One region of the Brevibacterium sp. Lmc1 genome, then DNA from elsewhere that is predicted to be linked to it. Evidence: riboswitches for the same ligand, from Rfam matches in the RefSeq annotation. Region 1 holds a riboswitch; each other region holds the start of a gene.
The links. Region 1 has a riboswitch for thiamine pyrophosphate ahead of thiC (phosphomethylpyrimidine synthase ThiC). Riboswitches for the same ligand answer to the same signal wherever they lie in the genome.
Positions count from the first base shown of each region.

Region 1 (4,636 bases):
ACCACCCTCGTCCGGAACACCGGCCGGGACCAACTGAGAAAGGGACGAAGTCCATGAAGCGAACAAGGACGTTCACAATCGCCGCTGCGGCCCTGGCCGCAGTGCTGACGATGAGTTCATGCGGTGGCAAGCGCGAAGCCGAGCCCGCCGCAGAAGGCGGAGACGGCTGCACCGCCGCCTCGGGGCAGATCACCATCGCCACCGGCAACTCGACCGGCGTGTACTACGTGCTCGGCGGAGGTCTGGCACAGGTGATCTCCGACAACTCCGACCTCAAGGCCACAGCGTCGGAGACCGGCGCCTCCGTGCAGAACCTCCAACAGCTGTCCAGCGGCGACTTCGACATCGCGTTCTCCCTGGCCGATACCGCTGCCGACGCAGTGTCGGGGGATGCGGACTTCAAGGAGGCCGAGGACATCTCCGCGCTCTCGCGCATCTACGACAACTTCACTCACGTCGTCGTGCGCAAGGATGCCGAAATCGACTCGGTCGAGGACTTCAAGGGCAAGACGATCTCGACCGGTTCGCCGAAGTCCGGCACCGAGGTCATCGCCAACCGTCTCATCGAATCGGCCGGACTCAAGGACGGGGACGTGACCAAACAGCGCCTCGACCTGTCGAAGACCGTCGACGGGATGAAGGACGGAACCATCGACGGCATGGTGTGGTCCGGCGGACTGCCCACGGCAGGAGTCACCGATCTCTTCACCTCGAACGGCAAGGACGTCGAGATCCTCGACATCTCCGACCTCGAGGGGAAGATGAAGGAGATCAACCCCGTCTACGAGGTGGCAGAGATCCCCGGTGACACGTACAAGGGCGTCGACACGGTGAAGACGATCGTCACCCCGAACGTGCTCATGGTCCGCAATGACATGGACGAAGGCACGGCCTGCGCTCTGACGAAGCTCCTCTTCGACAAAAAGGACGACCTGGTCAAGGTGCATGCCGCGGCGAAGGAGATCAACCTCGACACCGCCGAACCGCCGGAGCCGATCAAGCTGCACCCGGGCTCGCAGAAAGCACTGGACGAGCTGAATAAGTAAGTGCGAGTTGCCCAACCGCTCGTTCAAGGCGTGGCGCGTCTGTCGATCTGTGTACAGTCCGATAGGCGCGCTCCGCCTTGAACGACGCTGACGAGGAACGGAGCACCCCGCTACGCACGGCGGGCCGTGCGACCCTCGGGCAGTTTTCGCCGGGGCCGTCGGCCCTCCGTTGTTCTGAGGGCCGACGGGCGGGATCCGGCCCGGAGCCGGACTCAACCTTCCCGCAGGCCGACGGTCGGATCGGGCAGGTAGACCTCTCCGCCCGATGCGAGGAACTCGCGGCTCTTCTGCTGCATTCCCGCCAGGGCCTCCTGCGCCTCGGCGCTGCCGTAGGTATCGCGGATGTCCTGGGAGATGCGCATCGAGCAGAACTTCGGACCGCACATCGAACAGAAGTGCGCGGTCTTCGCCGGTTCCGCCGGCAGCGTCTCGTCGTGGAACGCCTCGGCGGTCTCCGGATCGAGGCCGAGGGCGAACTGGTCCCGCCACCGGAATTCGAATCGAGCCTTCGACAGCGCATCATCGCGGGCCGTCGCCCCCGGGTGGCCCTTCGCGATATCGGCGGCATGCGCGGCGATCTTGTACGTGATCACCCCGGTCTTGACGTCGTCACGGTCGGGCAGCCCGAGATGCTCCTTCGGGGTGACGTAGCAGAGCATCGCCGTGCCGTAGCGGGCGATCTCCGTCGCCCCGATCGCCGAGGTGATGTGGTCGTATCCGGGCGCGATATCCGTAACCAGCGGACCCAAGGTGTAGAACGGCGCACCGTGACAGAGCTCCTGCTGACGTTCGACGTTCTCCCGCACGAGGTGAAGCGGAATGTGCCCGGGCCCTTCGACCATCACCTGGACGTCGTGGGCCCACGCGCGTTCGGTGAGTTCGGCGAGAGTGTCGAGCTCGGCGAACTGGGCGGCATCATTGGCATCGGCGATAGAACCCGGGCGCAGTCCGTCGCCGAGCGAGAAAGCGACATCGTAGCGAGCGAAGATCTCACAGAGTTCATCGAAGTGGGTGTAGAGGAAGTTCTCCTCGTGGTGGGCAAGGCACCAGCCGGCCATGATGGACCCGCCGCGTGAGACCATCCCGGTGACCCGGTCAGCCGTGAGAGGAACGTAGCGCAGCAGCACACCGGCGTGCACGGTCATGTAGTCGACACCCTGCTCGCACTGCTCGATGACGGTGTCGCGATAGATCTCCCAGGTCAGCGCGTTCGCATCGCCGTCGACCTTCTCCAGCGCCTGATAGATCGGGACGGTGCCGATGGGGATCGGCGAATTGCGGATGATCCACTCCCTAGTGGTGTGGATGTCATTGCCGGTCGACAGATCCATGAGGGTGTCGGCACCCCACTTCGCGGCCCACCGCAGCTTCTGCACCTCCTCGGCGATGGAGCTGGTGACCGCGGAATTGCCGATGTTCGCATTGATCTTGACGAGGAACGCCCTGCCGATGATCATCGGCTCGGATTCGGGGTGATTGATGTTGTTCGGAATGATCGCGCGACCGGAGGCGAGCTCGGCGCGCACGAGTTCGACATCGCACTGCTCGCGAAGCGCCACGAACCGCATCTCCGGGGTGATGATGCCCTGCTTTGCGTAGTGCATCTGGGTCACCGTGCGGCCGGACTTGGCCCGACGGGGGACCGGTTTGCGTCCCTTCCACTGCTGCGACGGGGCACCTCGGCGGACGGCGGCACGACCGTCATCGGCGATGCGGTGGCCGCGGGCGTCATACGTCTCAGTGTCGAGGCGGTTCTCGATCCACGGGAATCGCAGAGCGGGCAGTCCCTCTTCCGGAATGCTGCCCGGCCCGACGGTGCGGTAGACGTCGACGGGATCGTTGGCCCGACCGTTCGAGTCCTCGAGCTCGATGCGGGTCACGGGAACGCGGATGTCGTGTTCCTCGTCCTCGACCCATGCCGGCGAATGCGTCGGATACTGCTCGAGGGTGAACTGGTCGTGCGAATCTGCGTCAGACGAAGTCGTGGCAGGGGCAGGTGTTTCAGGGGTGAATGCAGTCATCTGCAGTCCTCACTTCCTACGCCGGTATCAACCGGATCAGGTTCTACGGTCTCGGACGATCCAGTCCGATCTCAGCCCTTGCAGCGGGCTCCCGTGGGGTCGTGCCATTCCTATCACGACTGACGCAGTGAGGACAACCGTGGCTCCTTGAGCGACGGGAATGGGGTCAGCCGCCCTGGAGGAACGCCTTCGCAGCGGCGCCGAGGGCGACGACGTCGGAGACCGCGACCATTTCGCGTGCCGAGTGCATCGAGTACAGAGCCGGGCCCACATCAACGGTCGTCATGCCCAGCCGGGTCGCGGTCAGCGGTCCGATCGTCGACCCGCAGGGCATCGCATTGTTCGACACGAAATCCTGGTACTCGACCCCGGCGGCCGCGCACGCCCGTGACCACACGGCGGTGCCCACCGCATCCGTGGCGTAGCGCTGCTGAGCGTTGAGCTTGAGCAGGGGACCGCCGCCGAGGCGGGGGCGGACATGCGGATCGTGCCGTTCGGGATAGTTCGGATGGGCAGCATGCCCGGCATCGGAGGAGACACACACCGAGGTGGACATCGACGCGAGATAATCGCTGCGCGTCGACTGCGGCAGCAAGGAGGCGACGATGCGCTCGGTGACGTCGGCGAGGAACGGACCGCACGCGCCCGAGCGCGAATTCGACCCGATCTCCTCATGATCGAACGCCGCGAACAGTGGGATGCCGTCGAGCCCGTCGGCATCGAGCTGGGTGAGCGCGGTGACGCCGGCGTGGACGGACAGGAGGTTGTCCAGCCTCGGCGAGGCGAAGAACTCCTCGGCGGCACCGAAGAGGGCCGGCTCCTGAACGGGAATCGTGTAGACATCGTGGCCGACGACGGACTCGGCATCGACCCCGGCAGAGGCGGCGAGCAGTTCGATGATGTCCGCCTCGGCGAGGTCGGCCAGACCGATGACGGGAGCGGTGTGACGCTGCTTGTCCAAGGTCAGACCCTCATTGACCTGCCGGTCGAGGTGGATCGCGAGCTGCGGGATGCGGGCGATCGGCCCGGTGCGGGCGAGCACGATGCTGCCGTCGGCGAGGCCGAGCCGACCCGCGAACGCGAGCTCACGATCGAGCCACGAATTCAGCAGCGGCCCGCCGTAGATCTCCACCCCGACCTGCCGGGTGCCTTCGGCGGTGAACTCGCCGCCGGGTTTGAGTTTGAACGCCGGGGAGTCGGTGTGGGAACCGAACACGCGGAACCGGGGAGCCGCCTCGGTGACGGTGGGATTCATCCACGCGATGAGCGCGCCGTCGCGGATGACGTAGTGCCCGGTTCCGGGCGTCAGCGCCCAGGGAACGGACTCGTCGAGGCGGGAGAAACCGGCCTCTTCCAGGCGTTTCGCCGCGGTGTCCACCGCGTGGTAGGAGCTGGGAGATGCGCTGACGAAGTCGCCGAGGTCGGCCGCTGTCGTCGCGGCCACATCCGGTCTCGGGAGTGATTCATTCATTTCCCCAGCCTATCGTTTGCGGTAGTTTGGAGGTGAAGAAGATCAGGTCTCAGACGCCGGGTTGCCACCGGGTCCGAGAATCAGGCGGGGGCAGCGAC
Region 1 covers NZ_CM172803.1:591,758-596,393, forward strand. Annotated here, with positions in the region: gene AC239G_RS02585 (TRAP transporter permease) at 1-37, shown strand, start outside; gene AC239G_RS02590 (TAXI family TRAP transporter solute-binding subunit) at 54-1,046, shown strand; gene thiC (phosphomethylpyrimidine synthase ThiC) at 1,259-3,067, opposite strand; TPP riboswitch at 3,063-3,171, opposite strand; gene AC239G_RS02600 (M18 family aminopeptidase) at 3,234-4,538, opposite strand.

Region 2 (4,636 bases), 660 kb from region 1:
GACTCTGCGGATGAGCCTGCGCCAACCCGGTGAGACCGAGTCCCTCAAGAAGCTCATCCACCCGTGCCTGCGACTCGGCGGCAGACCATCCGGCCAGTCGGGGGCCCAGCTCGAGTTCGGTCGCCACGCTCGAGGTGAGGAACTGGTGTGCCGGTTCCTGGAAGACCATGCCGATGCGCGCCGCCAGCTGCTTCGACGGCCAGGCGAATGGCCGGGCCCGTTTGGCTCCGTCCCGCAGGGGCGCCTCGGCGAGGACCTGTCCGGAGAATTCGGGCAGAAGGCCCGCCAGGGTCAGGGCCGTGGTCGATTTGCCTGCCCCGTTCGCACCGACGATTCCGAGTGCCTGACCGGCACGCAGGCTCAGGTCAAGGTCGGTCGCGGCGGGGGTGGCCATGCGCGGTCGAGCAACGCTGAGCCGATGGGTGCGCAGCAGAACCTCGCCGAGGCGGCCCGTCGTCCTATTGATTTCTGCGGTTCCGCCTCGGCGCGGGTCGGGGGAGTGCCGCGGCATCCAGATTCCGCAGTCGATGAGCGTCTCGGTCAGGGCCGCCTCGGTGAAGATCTGCCCCGGAGGGCCTTGGGCGGCGATGCCTTCGCGGCCGAGCACGATGACCCGATCGACGTGATCGAGCCACAGCTCCACCCGGTGTTCGACGATGAGCATGGTCGCCTGTGTCTCGGCTTGCACGGTGAGCACGGCATCGCGGACCTCGGTCGCTGAGGCGGGATCGATATTGGCCGTCGGTTCGTCGAGGACGATGACCTCCGGGGCCATCGCATGGATCCCGGCCAGAGCCAGCCGCTGTTTGTGCCCACCGGACAGAGCGGCACTCGGATGCCCCGGCGGCAGATCGAGTCCCAGCGCCTGCAGGGACTCGGGGACCTGAGCGTCGATTGTCTCGGACGGGAGTCCGAGGTTCTCCATCCCGAACGCCACATCATCACCGATGCGGGAGAAGATCACCTGAGAATCGGGATCTTGGAGGACCAGCCCGGTGCTGCCTCGGCGGGGATCCGGTTTCTCACCGCCGACGAGGAGTTCACCGGTGGCCTCACCCGATTCCTCGGGCAGGACACCGGCGACGGCGTGGAGGAACGTCGATTTGCCGGCCCCGGAGGCGCCGAGCAGCAGCACTTTCTCTCCGGCCGTGATCTGCAGATCGAGCGGTCCGACTGCCGGCTGGTCACGGTCGGTGTGTGTCCATGAGAAGCCGGCGGCCGTGATCGGCAGCGCCATCAGCGCAGTCGGCCTGAGGCGAAGGAGCTGAGCGCTCCGGTAGCCGCGATCGCCCGGTAGGCGAACCAGGCGCCGATCCCGGAGATGACGAGGCCGGAGACGATCGCGCAGACTGCGTAGATCGCCTGGAAGCCGAACTGCCATTCGGCGTTGTACATGATGTTCTCGCTCACTGCCATGAACGCAGCCGCCAGCATGCCCGATGCGGCGGTGACCCACAGGGTGAAGCGCTTGTAGCCGAAGGCGGCGAAGACGAGTTCGGCACCGAGGCCCTGCAGCAGACCCGAGAGCAGGACGGTTGCTCCGAAGTGAGAGCCGAGGACGGCTTCGACGATGGCGGCGATGAGTTCGCACAGGAGCGCGGCACCGGGTTTGCGGATGATGGCACCGGCGAGCGGACCGGCCAGCACCCAGAGTCCTGCGATGAGACCGATCGACGGCGGGAATGCCTGGAAGGCGAGTTCGAGGACCTTCCAGCTCAGCGCCAACACCCAGAACACAAGCCCCACGGCAATGCCGAGAACGGCGGTGGTGACATAGTCGACCACCCGCCACTGTTTGGATTTCGGCGCCGCGGTGAAGGCGCGTGAAGAGGTGGGGGTGGTGCTCGGCGTAGTGGTATTCGGCATTGTGCCTCCTCATTTCAAGGAGGGGTGAAGAGTCTCGACTTCCTTCGGCGGTGCTAACCGCATCAGGTTCGAGGGTCTGCAGCTTCTTCTGCACTCTCAGCGCCCCTGACGGCGCTCCCCTGTCGTAGCCACCACTGTACAACAGGGGAGCGGGGCAGCGACCGGGATCCGTGGCGACGCGGAGGCCGGGGGCGGTCATCGAGGATTCACTTCCCGTTCCCATTCCCGTCGATGGGCCTCGAACAACCGGACACTACTGGTCAGTAGGAATGGGCGGGTGAATACGCATCGACTTAAGAGACCGCTCAGTGCCCTGTCTGCCGCTACCCTGCTCGCCGCTCTGGTGGCGGCCCCGGTTCCCGTGCGTGCCGAGCCATCTCTCGGTTCCGGAGGGTCGACCGCGACCCAGGGCGCGAATGCCGACTCTGCTCAGACTCCGAGCCCTGACCGGACGGATTCGCCCGCCGAGGCGGATGCTGGGAGCGAGGCTATCACCGATACCGTGTTGCAGGTCGGGGCCGACTCCACGGCGCGCAACCTCTCGTGGATGAGTGAGAGTGCCGGTGGGGGAGAGGTCCGGTGGGCGCCGGCGAGTGAGCTCGTTGGCGGAAAGCTCCCCGCCGATGCTGACAAGGCTGAGACCACGGACTCGGGCCTTGCCGCCGACCTCAAGCGTCACTTCAACCATGCGAGCATGACCGACCTGAAACCTGGCATTGACTACGCCTACCAGGTCGGCAGCGAAGAGGACGGGTACACCGAGGTGGAGCAATTCACCACAGGATCTGCTGGAGGAGACGACGAATTCCTCGTCTTCGGCGACCCCCAGGTCGGCGCCGGAGGCGGAGATCCCGACGACGCTGCCGGTTGGGACCGGACCCTGTCCTCGGCAGTGGCCACCGCTGACGAACCGAGCTTCTTCTACTCGCTGGGAGACCAGGTCAACTCCGCCGGCAACCAGGAGCAGTATGCTCAATACCTGGCACCGGAAGCGACCCGCACGATCCCGCAGGCGACGACGATCGGCAACCACGATGTGTCTTCGAAAGCCTATGAGCAGCACTTCAACCGACCGAATGTGAGCCAGGATCACGGCGGTGGCGGCGACTACTGGTTCATCGACGATGGAGTCCTGTTCCTCAACATCAACTCGAACAGCCCGGACGTGGATGCCCACGCCGAGTTCATCGACGAGGTCGTCGCCGAGCACGGAGACCAGGCACGCTGGACTGTTCTCGGGTTCCACCACTCGATCTATTCGACGGCAACACATTGGGACGACCTCGACGTCAAACGGCTGCGGAAAGCGATCCCTCCGGTCGCGGCCCGCAATGACATCGACCTCGTCGTCTCCGGCCATGACCACATCTTCAACCGCACCTTCCTCATGGACGGCGAAGGCAAGCGAGTGAAAGGGTCGGAAGCGGGAGCCGAGGAAGAGAAAGAAGACGGGCAGACGCTCTACCTCACGCTGACCTCCTCGTCAGGGTCGAAGTTCTATGACTACGTTCCCGGCCTCGACTGGGAAGGCAAGAGCGTCCACAACGACGTGCCCGCCTTCACGCGGGTCCGGGTCAGCGACGAGGCGCTGCGGGCGACGACCTATGAGGTGCCGGCAGGCGGGGCACCGGCCGATGGTGAGCGCGCGGAGGCGCAGGCCGCAGCCGAGCAGATCGACGATGTCGAACTCAGGCGCGCCGAGGCGGAAGAACCAGCCCCGGATGACGACGCGGAGGCCGATGCCGGTGTCGAAGCCGGCGCCGAAGCCGATGCAGGTACCGACTCCGGGGCAGGCGCTGATGGTGCAGGTGCGAATGATGACGCCGACGGTGCTGGAACGGGAGACGACGCGGACCCAGGTGCCGATGGTCCGAGTGCAGATGCCGATGCTGGTACGGGTGGCACCGCCTCCGACAACGCCGCCTCCGACGGTGCTGCCTCGGGTGGTGTCGGGTCTGACGGTACCGACGACGGGAGCGGAAACGACGCCGGCACGGCAGATGCCGGCACTGCCGACTCCAGCGCCGAGGCAAACGGTGCAGAAGCGAACGTCGCAGGAACGGGCGATGATTCGGATTCATCCGGGACCGCCTCGGCGAGTGGGGATGGAGACCTGCCCCGCACCGGCGGTGGGCTCGCACTGCCCTTGGCCGTCGGCGCGGGAGCGCTGGCACTCGGCGCGACACTTCTCGTGGTGAGCCGTCGCCGTCGAGGTGCCGGGCTCAGCTGATCAGCACCTCCTGGCTGATCAGCACGGCGCTGCCGATCAGCTGGGAACCACCATGACCGGGCCTTCGGCGTGGTTGAGGACTCCGCGCGAGACGGATCCCAGCAGTGCGCTGCGGATCCGTCCGCGCCCACGGGTGCCCATCACCGTCAGCTGTGCGCGGGAGCTGATCTCGACAAGAGTCTCAGTCGGATCGCCGACCGGCACCGAGGTGGTCACCGTCAGATCCGGGAACTGCTCCGACAGCGTCCCGGCTTCCGTCTCGAGTGATTCGGACAGCTGCCTCTGCCGACGCGCGGTGACCTCGGAGCTGAGTTCGAGGTCGGGGTACCAGTAGAGCCATTCCTCACCGGCCGGCAGCACCACGACGAGTTCGAGTTCCGTGCCGCGTAAGGCGGCCTCGGCGGCTGCCGTGAACATGGCGACCCGACCGCTGTCGGAACCGTCGACCGCGACGACGACTGGGCCGTTGCCGGCCGTTGCCGAGGCCGACCGTTCGGAAACGACGATCGTCGGGCAGTGAGCGTGGGCAGGCAGCGCCGT
Region 2 covers NZ_CM172803.1:1,249,007-1,253,642, forward strand. Annotated here, with positions in the region: gene AC239G_RS05380 (ABC transporter ATP-binding protein) at 1-1,237, opposite strand, end outside; gene AC239G_RS05385 (ECF transporter S component) at 1,237-1,866, opposite strand; TPP riboswitch at 1,889-1,997, opposite strand; gene AC239G_RS05390 (purple acid phosphatase family protein) at 2,369-4,096, shown strand; gene AC239G_RS05395 (universal stress protein) at 4,133-4,636, opposite strand, start outside.
Region 2: another riboswitch for thiamine pyrophosphate. It lies ahead of AC239G_RS05385 (ECF transporter S component); the one in region 1 lies ahead of thiC (phosphomethylpyrimidine synthase ThiC).

Region 3 (4,636 bases), 1.2 Mb from region 1:
GCGAGTGCTGCGACCAGGCCGTTGCCGAGCAGGAACCGACGTTTGGTCGGCTCGTCGGCAAGGACGAGTCCGAACCCGCGAGAATGCCGAGCGAGTTCCCAGCTCCGCACCTTCGCGGCCATGCGTGAGGTGGGCGGAAGCACGGAGGCCATGAGCAGCGGCAGACACAGCAGACCGCCCCACGCGACGGCGAGTACGGACCGCGCCCACCGCGCGGTGAACATCCGTACTTCGGGAGGAAGGCGGGTGGACAGCGCGCTCGGCCAGGGCATGAGTCGATCGTAGCAACGCCTGACGCCGCCTCCCAGAGGTTCGGCCGCAGTCTCGGATTCCGGTTTTCCGCAATGGCGGTTGTTGTTCGACCGCACTGACCGTGTGCCCGACCGCGTACCGGCCCTGCCGTCTTGTGCCTAGCGTGGATGAGTATGGATCTCGCACTCGAGCTGCTCACTGCCACCCTCACATCTCCATGGGTGTACCTGCTCATAGCCGTGGCCGCGGCACTGGACTCGCTCATGCCGATTGTGCCGTCGGAGACTCTACTCATCACCGCTGCGACCTTCGCCGCGACGGGGCACCCTCACCCGGCAGGACTCATCCTCGCCGCTGCCGGAGGGGCTCTCCTCGGGGATCTGGCGGCTCACCTCGTCGGCCGATTCGCTGCGACCGGGGTCGGCCGATGGCGACGGTGGGCTCGCATCGCGAACCTGCTCGACTCCGCCCACACGGTCTTCTCTCGCCGAGGCGGGACCGTGCTCATCGCCGGCCGATTCGTTCCCGGGGGCCGCAGCCTGGCCACCATCGGCTCCGGTCTGCTCGGGTTCCCGATCCGCACTTTCCTGCTCTGGGACGGGATCGGCAGTCTCGCCTGGGCGCTCTATTCGACGGTGATCGGACTCATCGGGGGAATGATCTTCGAGGACCGGCCGCTACTCGGAGTCGCCGTGGGCATCGGCATCGCCCTGGCCATCACCGGCAGCGCCGAACTCATCCGCCGATTATGCCGGCGCCGCAGAGGACACACTCGGCACCGATTCACCGAATTCCAAGACCGAGATGTCACGATGGCAGGGATGTCTCAAACATATGTGTGGTACGTCAGCTACGGATCGAATATGGCTCGCGATCGGCTCGCCTGCTATCTGCAGGGCGGGCGACCGCTCGGGGCGATGGTCACCTATCCAGGTGCCAGGGACGCAACACTGCCCCGCGCAGAAGCCGGGATCGAACTGCCCGGAACGATCTATTTCGCCGGCGAGTCCAAGGTGTGGGGCGGCGGCATGGCCTTCTACGATCATTTCCTCCCCGGACCGACCCCCGCCAAGGCCTACCTCATCACTGCCGAACAGTTCGCCGATGTGGCGGCACAGGAGATGCACCGACCGCCCGAACCGGACAGTCCGCTGGAACGCCTCGTCTTCGATCTGGCAGCCGGCAGCTCCCACTCTCTGGGTCCGGGCGGGTACGAGACGCTGCTCGTCCTCGATGATGTCGACGGTGTCCCGATGGTCACGTTCACCGCCGCGCATCGTTCGTCAGACGTCGAACACGCTCAGCCGCAGGAGCCGTATCTGGCGATGCTGCGCACCGGCATTGCCGAAGTCAGAGCCGCTTCTGGGCTTCCCCTGCCCGCAGCTGCACAAGTGTGAGGTCGAGCAGCGGAGTCGCCACTCCCAGATCCTCCGCCTTGATCGACAGGTCGCCGAGGATGTGCTCCGTTTCGCTCGGCAGCCCTGCCGTCACATCCCGGTAGAGGGATGAGGTGAAGGCGGAACCGTCCTCGGTGAGCATCTTGATAGTCATGGCGTGGGAGGCTTCCGACACCGGGTGTCCTGCCGCAGCCGCCACGGTTTCGAGTTCATCGATGATGGCATACACGTGCGATCTGCCGCCGGCTTCCATGATCGCTCCGACCGGGGCGCGGAACAGGCAGGTGACGACTCCTGCCGCGGCGATGAAGATCCATTTCTCCCACAGCCCGTCGATGATTCCATCGACGGTCTGGAGTTTGAATCCGGGCACATCGAGCGCCTCGGAGATGCGTGTGGGCACTTCGGCGCCGTGGAGATCTCCGATGGTCATCACGGCCAGGTCGGTGAGCTGGACGACGGCTCCGTCCCTGATGGTGCCGACGATCTTGACGAACCCTCCGAGCACCTGTCCGGGGTATCTGCTCTGCAGCTTCTCGATCTGAGCCATGCCGTTGAGGAACGGAATGATCGTCGTCTGCTCGCCCACAGCCGGTCCGATATCGGCGATGACCGAGTCGAGTCCACCCGCTTTGACCGCGACGATGACGAGGTCGAAGGTTCGTGATGCGGCTGTGAGTTCCTCAGCGGTGATGACATCGACCTGATTCGTCCGATCATCACCGGGTGCAGTGAAGCGCAGTCCCTCCGCGCGGACCGTCTCCGCCCGTGCCTGCCGGAGCAGGAAAGTGACATCGCGTCCGGCCTCCTGCAGATAGGTGCCGAACGCTCCGCCGGTCGCCCCCGCCCCGGCGATGAGAATCGACAGGTCAGCGCCAGCACCGATTCCCTCGGATGCTCTGTCAGCTGCTTGGGTCATTCCAACTCCTCCTTGAGCTCCCGCGCGGCCGCAGCGGGATCCTCAGCCGAGGCTATCGCACGGACGACGACGGCACGCCTCGCGCCCGCCTGCCGGATCGCGTCCAGCCTCTCCCCGGTCGCGATACCACCGATGGCGAACCACGGTTTGGCCGCCTCGGCGGCGGTGGCGGTCAGCAGCGCCGTCCCCACAGAGGCGCGGCCTGGCTTCGTCGGGGTCTCCCAGACCGGCCCGACACAGAAATAGTCGGTCTCCGGGTCCGCCTCGGCGGCGAGCGCCTGCTTGAGGGAATGGGTCGAGCGGCCGAGGATGACATCGGGTCCGAGCACAGCCCTGGCCTGAGCACTGGTGAGGTCGCCTTGACCGACGTGGAAGACGTCGGCGTCGGTCAGCAGCGCAACGTCGGCACGGTCATTGACTGAGAAGAGCTTGTCGTGACGGGCGGCAATATCTTTGAGGACCTCCAATGCCGCGATCTCGGCGCGGGCCTCGAGGCTCTTGTCCCTCAGTTGGATGATGTCGACACCTCCACGGTAGGCGGCGTCGAGGAACTCGGCGAGGTCGCCCTGACCGGTCCGGGCATCGGTGCACAGGTAGAGCTTCGCCTCTGCCAGTCGTGCCTCTCTCCAGGCTCTCTTCGTCTGCCGCGCTGCGGTGCGCGGTGGCATCTGTGTGGTCATGGTCATAGAGTAGAGGAGTTCGCGGGAGCCTCCCAACGAGGCTGAGAGGGCGTAAGAGCCGACCGTCAGACCTGATGCGGATCATGCCGCCGGAGGGAGAAGCTGTGAGAGTCATTGTCGTCGGCGCCGGGATCATCGGCCTGTCCACGGCCTGGTATCTGCGCCGCCTCGGTACCGAAGTCACCATCATCGATCCTGCGCCCGCTCAGGGTGCGAGCCATGCTGCCGCAGGGATGCTCGCTCCCGCCGCCGAGGTGGTCTGGGGGCAGACTCCCCTGTACCCGCTGATGCGAGCCTCCGCGCAGATGTATCCTCAGTTCTCCGCCGAGGTGGCGAGCGCCGCTGGCAGCGATCTCGGTTTTTCGGATGCCGGAACATTGGTGTGCGCCGGTGACCGAGCTGATCTGCAGGCTCTGCGGGAGCTGCGCGATGCACAGTCGCGGTCCGGTTTCGCCACCGAGCTCATCACCGGCAGTGCTGCCCGCCGGGTTGAGCCGTCGTTGTCGCCTGCCGTCGCCGGGGCCGTGCACATTCCAGGCGATCACTCGATCGACCCCCGTCGGCTCACTGCCGCATTGCTGACTGTCCTGTCCTCTCACTCAGGAGGCTTCATTCGCCAGCGGGCGGCCAGCCTGATCAAGGACGGCGATACGACTGTGGGAGTCGCACTGGGCGATGGCCGCCGGTTGGAGGCCGATCAGGTGATCATCTGCGCCGGCAGCGCTGTGTCCGCGTTCGTCGGTGCCCCGCAGCTGCCTCTGCGTGAGGTCTGGGGTGATGTTCTGCGACTGCGCGCCTCCGCGAAGGCGACTCCGCTGCTGAGCCGCACCATCCGCGGGCTGGTCAATGGTCGCCCCGTCTACCTGGTTCCTCGCCCGGACGGCGAGATCGTGCTCGGTGCCAGTTCGCGTGAGGACGGACTCTCCGGCACTCCGGCCGGGGCGATTCACCGGCTGCTCGCCGACGGGCAGCGACTGGTCCCGGGCATCCTCGACGCGGAGATCACCGATATCACCACCCGTGCCCGGCCCGGTTCTCCGGACGACCTGCCGATGATCGGCCGCATCGATCCCGGCTGCATCGTGAGCACCGGGTATTTCCGCCACGGCATCCTCTTGGCCCCGTTCGGCGGCAGGCTCGGTGCCGAGCTCGCCCTGGGCGTCGCCTCCGACTGGCCTCCTGACGGGACGCTCGAGTCCGTGTCCCCACACCGCTTCACCACAGACCACACCAGTGCCTACCCGATGAGGAGCATCTCATGACCGACCACGAACACTCACCGACCATCGTCCTCAACGGCGCTCGCCATGAGCTGCCGGGTGCCACCTCGGCGCTCGACCTCATCGCCGACGTCACCGGACGGGAGCTGAACCCCGATGGGACACCAG
Region 3 covers NZ_CM172803.1:1,760,147-1,764,782, reverse strand. Annotated here, with positions in the region: gene AC239G_RS07830 (sensor histidine kinase) at 1-272, opposite strand, end outside; gene AC239G_RS07825 (DedA family protein) at 426-1,649, shown strand; gene AC239G_RS07820 (ketopantoate reductase family protein) at 1,603-2,568, opposite strand; gene thiE (thiamine phosphate synthase) at 2,565-3,248, opposite strand; TPP riboswitch at 3,260-3,363, shown strand; gene thiO (glycine oxidase ThiO) at 3,353-4,510, shown strand; gene thiS (sulfur carrier protein ThiS) at 4,507-4,636, shown strand, end outside.
Region 3: another riboswitch for thiamine pyrophosphate. It lies ahead of thiO (glycine oxidase ThiO); the one in region 1 lies ahead of thiC (phosphomethylpyrimidine synthase ThiC).

Region 4 (4,636 bases), 1.7 Mb from region 1:
CATCGTATTCCAGTCGGCCGACTCGAACTTCATCTCTCCGGCCAACCTAGTCAACCTCTCCACTCAGGTCGCGTTCCTCGCGATCCTGGCTCTCGGCATCAACCTCATCCTGCTCCTCGGCGAGATCGATCTGTCTCTGGCGCAATTGGGCGGTTTGGCCGCCTCGCTGCTCGGTGTCTTGGTGGTAAGGCAAGGTGTGCCGCCGGCCTTGGCGCTGGTCATCATGCTGCTGCTCGGCCTGGTCGTCGGCGCGATTCAAGGTTGGTTCTTCGCCGTCGTCGGCATCCCGGCGTTCGTCGTCACCTTGGCCGGTCTGCTCGCGTTCACCGGTCTGACTCTGACGACATTGGGCACGCAGAAGAACCTGTCGATGTCGGACACCTTCGCCTTCGACTTCGCCAGCTTCTACTTTCCTGCGATCTGGGCCTATATCTTCGGCGCCGTCGCGATCATCGGCTTCGGCGGCGGCATCATCTATTCGAAGCTGCGCCGCCACCGGGAGGGTCTCAGCGCTCCGAGCTGGACCTCTGTGATCGTGCGGATCGTGCTGCTGGCCGCGATCGTGTTCGGGTTCCTCATCCTCGTCAATCAGGACTTCGGTCTGGCGATGCCTTTCTTCCTCATGATCGTCATTGCGATCATCATCGACCTCGTGCTGCGCAAGACCCGCTACGGTCGTTCCATCTACGCCGTCGGCGGCAAGGTCGAAGCTGCACGGCGTGCCGGCATTCGCGTGACCTGGGTGCGCATCAGCGTGTTCATGGCAGCCGGAGTGCTGGCCGCATTGTTCGGCTTCATCAAGACCGGTGTGACGACAAATGCGGGATCGACGCTGGTGAGCACGCAGGACCTACTCAATGCGATCGCTGCAGCTGTCATCGGCGGCACCTCGCTGTTCGGCGGACGCGGAACCGCCTGGGCAGCCGTGCTCGGTGCTCTGGTCGTCGGTGCGATCAACAACGGTCTCTACCTCATCGGCTTCAACTCCGATGCGCAGCAGATCATCACCGCACTCGTCCTGCTCACCGCCGTCGTCATCGACGCGCTCAGCCGCCGCGGACAGAGGTACGTCGGGCGCGGGTAGTGGGGCGTGAAGCTCCCTCTGCCGACCGCTCGCCTTAGCGTCGAGCGCGCAATGCATAGCTTGATACAGCGACGTTGAGTCGAGCGGTCGGTGCTGAGCATCCAAGCAGAGTATGGAGTCGCCCGTGTCCGACCGGGCTGATACAGTCGGAGCCAATGACATGGGGTGCCTCATGAGGATCCGTGCGCACCAAAGAGTTGCGCACGGAGGACACCGAGGCTGAGAGAACACCCATCGAACCTGATCTGGGCCATACTAGCGAAGGGATCGTCATGGTTGACTTCGACCTGCGTTCTGCGAATGCGCGACTGCGCGCAAGCAATCCACTCATCCAGTGCATCACGAACACCGTCGTGCAGCAGTTCAGCGCCAACGTGCTCCTGGCCATCGGCGCCTCCCCGGCAATGCTCGACCACGAGGCCGATGCCGGACAGTTCGCCGGGATCGCAAGCGGAGTCCTCGTCAACTTCGGCACCGCCTCGAACCACCAGCTGCTCGCCGCCGATGCCGCCATCGACGTCGCCAACACCGCCGGAAAACCCTGGGTCCTCGACCCCGTGAGCGTCGGCGCCGTCGACTTCCGCACCTCCCGCATCCGCCGCGCCGCCGCCGATCACCCGACCGCCATCCGCGGCAACGCCTCCGAGATCGCCGCACTCGCCGGAGTCGGACTCGGCGGTCGTGGAGTTGACTCCACCGACGAAGTCGACGCCGTCCTTCCCGCCGCCGCGAAACTGGCCAGAGAAACCGGTGCCATCGTCGCTGTCTCCGGACCAACCGATGCCGTCGTTGCCCACATCGACGGCACTGACCACGTCGCCCGCATCTCCGGCGGACATGAGTTCATGCCGCTCGTCATCGGCACCGGCTGCTCACTCGGTGCCGTCACCGTCGCCTACCTGGCCGCCGTCCGAGCCGGACTCGCCGACCCCGACGCCGACGTCTCAGCCGTCAACGCCACTGAGCAGTCCGCGAACGGTGGGGCCGCCTCGGCGAAGTTCGAAGCCGTCGTCGCCGCCCACGCCCACTTCGCGGTCGCCGGGGAACTCGCCGCCGATGGTGCGAAGGGTCCGGGCAGCTACTCGGTGAACTTTCTCGACGCACTCCACACCGTCGACGGTGACCGACTCGCACAGGCGAGAATCGGCCTCGACACGCTCACTTCTGCGAATGAAACCGCCGGCGAAGGCGTCCAGGCATGACCGCCGGATCCGCCCACATCGCTGACAACCCGGCTGACGACGGCGCGACCGTGAACGACCGAGACGGCTCGGCCGACCGCTTCGCCGGAATCGACACGCGCCTCTACCTCGTCACCGACTCCGCGCAATGCGAGGCCGCCGGCCGCAGCGTCGCCGAGACCGTGCAGGCCGCCGTCGCCGGGGGAGTGGGCATCGTCCAGGTCCGCGACAAAGACATCGACGATGCAGGCTTCTATTCGCTCACCCGCCAGGTCATCGCCGCCGTCGATGCCGCCACCCGCGACACCGACCGCACGGTCCCCGTCGTCCTCAACGACCGCGTCGAGGTGGCCCGCCGCCTCATCGATGAAGGCGAGAACGTGCACATCCACGTCGGCCAAACTGACACCACCGTCGTCGAGGTGCGCGCCGCCCTGGGTGCGGAACCGCTCATCGGTCTCTCGGCCGCGAACAGCGACGAATTCGTCGCCGCCCGAGACTCCGGAGTCGTCGACCTCGTCGGCATCGGACCGGTCTATGACACCTCCACGAAAGCCGACGCCCCCGACGGAATCGGACCGGACCGCCTCGGGGAACTGGTGGCAGAAGCGGGCATCCCCGCGGTCGCGATCGGCGGCATCAACGCCGATCGTGCTCCTGACCTGCAGGGACGTGGGCTGATCGGGATCTGCGTGGTCTCGGCGATCTGCATGGCCGACGATCCGAAGACGGCAGCAGAGGAGCTGCTCGCCGCATACGCCGGGAGTGCACAGTGACAACCCGCCCGCCGATCACCCTGTCCATCGCCGGCACCGATCCCTCCGGCGGTGCCGGAATCCATGCCGACCTCAAGACCTTCACCGCGCGGAAGACCATGGGCACGACCGTCATCACCGCCCTCGTCGCGCAGAACACGCACGGTGTGTCCCGCGTCTATCCGATCGACGTCGATTTCGTCGCCGATCAGTTCGACTCCGTGCTCGGCGACCTGCCCGTCGATGCGACGAAATCGGGGATGCTCGGCAGCCGTGACCTCGTCGAACTCGTCGTCGATCGCGCCGCCGAAGGCCGGCTCGGCTTCTATACCGTCGACCCGGTGATGATCGCGACCTCCGGCCACCGCCTCCTCGAGACCGATGCCGTCGAGGCCGTGCGCACCCACCTGCTGCCGGTCGCCGACCTCATCACCCCCAACCTCCCCGAGGCGGCCCTGCTGATCTCCGACGACGAACCCGAAGCGCAGACGACTGAAGCCATGCGTGACCAGGCTCGGCGCCTGCTCGAACGCGGCCCCGGAGCTGTCCTGCTCAAGGGCGGGCACGGCAGCGAGGACGAGGTCATCGACATCCTCGCCACCGCCGATGGCCAGGTCCGCGAGTTCACCCACCCCCGCGTGACGACGATGAACACGCACGGAACCGGGTGCACTCTGTCAGCCGCGATCACCGCCGAGGTGGCCGTCCTCGGCCGCGAACGCACAGAGATCGGGTCGGACATCCTCGGCGAGGCCGTCGACAATGCCCTCGATTATCTTGCTCGCGCTCTCACCTCGGCCGCGGACTGGCAGCTGAGCCTCAACCCGGAGGGCGCCCACGGACCCGTCGACCACCAGGTCGACATCGTCCGCGGTCGACCCGCCTGACATATCCATCCCGCCAGACCACCACCTCACGCGAACCGCCAACTCAGTCGATCCACCACGTCATACGAACCACCACGTCATACGAGCACAAAGGAGTTCCCATGACCGTCACCTTTACCGCCGGCCCATTGACCACCCAGCTGTGGGACCGTGTCCGCCCCATCGTCAAGCAGATCGAAGAGCTGCCGTTCCTCGCCCAGCTCGCCGACGGCAGCCTCGATCCGAAGGCCTTCGTCAACTACATCTCGCAGGACAGCCTCTACCTGAACGGATACGCCAAGGCCATGTCGTTCCTGGCCGCGAAGACCGTCGACCGTGACGAATCCCGATTCTGGGCCGGATCCGCCGCTGAGGCGATCACCGTCGAAGAGGAGATGCACGGAGAGCTGCTCGCCGATGCCCGACTCGCCTCGGCGCTGGAAGAACTCACCGCGGAAGGCTCCCGTTTCAAGGCCTCCCCGACGACGCTGGGTTACGTGTCCTTCCTCGTCGCCACGGCCGCCAGCCGATCCTACGGCGAAGGCGTCGCCTCAGTGCTGCCCTGCTTCTGGGTGTACGCCCATATGGGCAAGGTGCTTGTCGACCGGGCCGGGCAGATGGCCGACGACCACCCCTACCGCACCTGGGTGCAGACCTACGACTCACCCGACTTCGACGAATCGACCCGCCACGCCGTGCAGATCCTCGAACAGGAACTCGCGAAGGCACCGAGCGAGGAAGCCGCCCGCA
Region 4 covers NZ_CM172803.1:3,107,433-3,112,068, reverse strand. Annotated here, with positions in the region: gene AC239G_RS13945 (sugar ABC transporter permease) at 1-1,084, shown strand, start outside; TPP riboswitch at 1,236-1,369, shown strand; gene thiM (hydroxyethylthiazole kinase) at 1,357-2,286, shown strand; gene thiE (thiamine phosphate synthase) at 2,283-3,041, shown strand; gene thiD (bifunctional hydroxymethylpyrimidine kinase/phosphomethylpyrimidine kinase) at 3,038-3,907, shown strand; gene AC239G_RS13925 (TenA family protein) at 4,009-4,636, shown strand, end outside.
Region 4: another riboswitch for thiamine pyrophosphate. It lies ahead of thiM (hydroxyethylthiazole kinase); the one in region 1 lies ahead of thiC (phosphomethylpyrimidine synthase ThiC).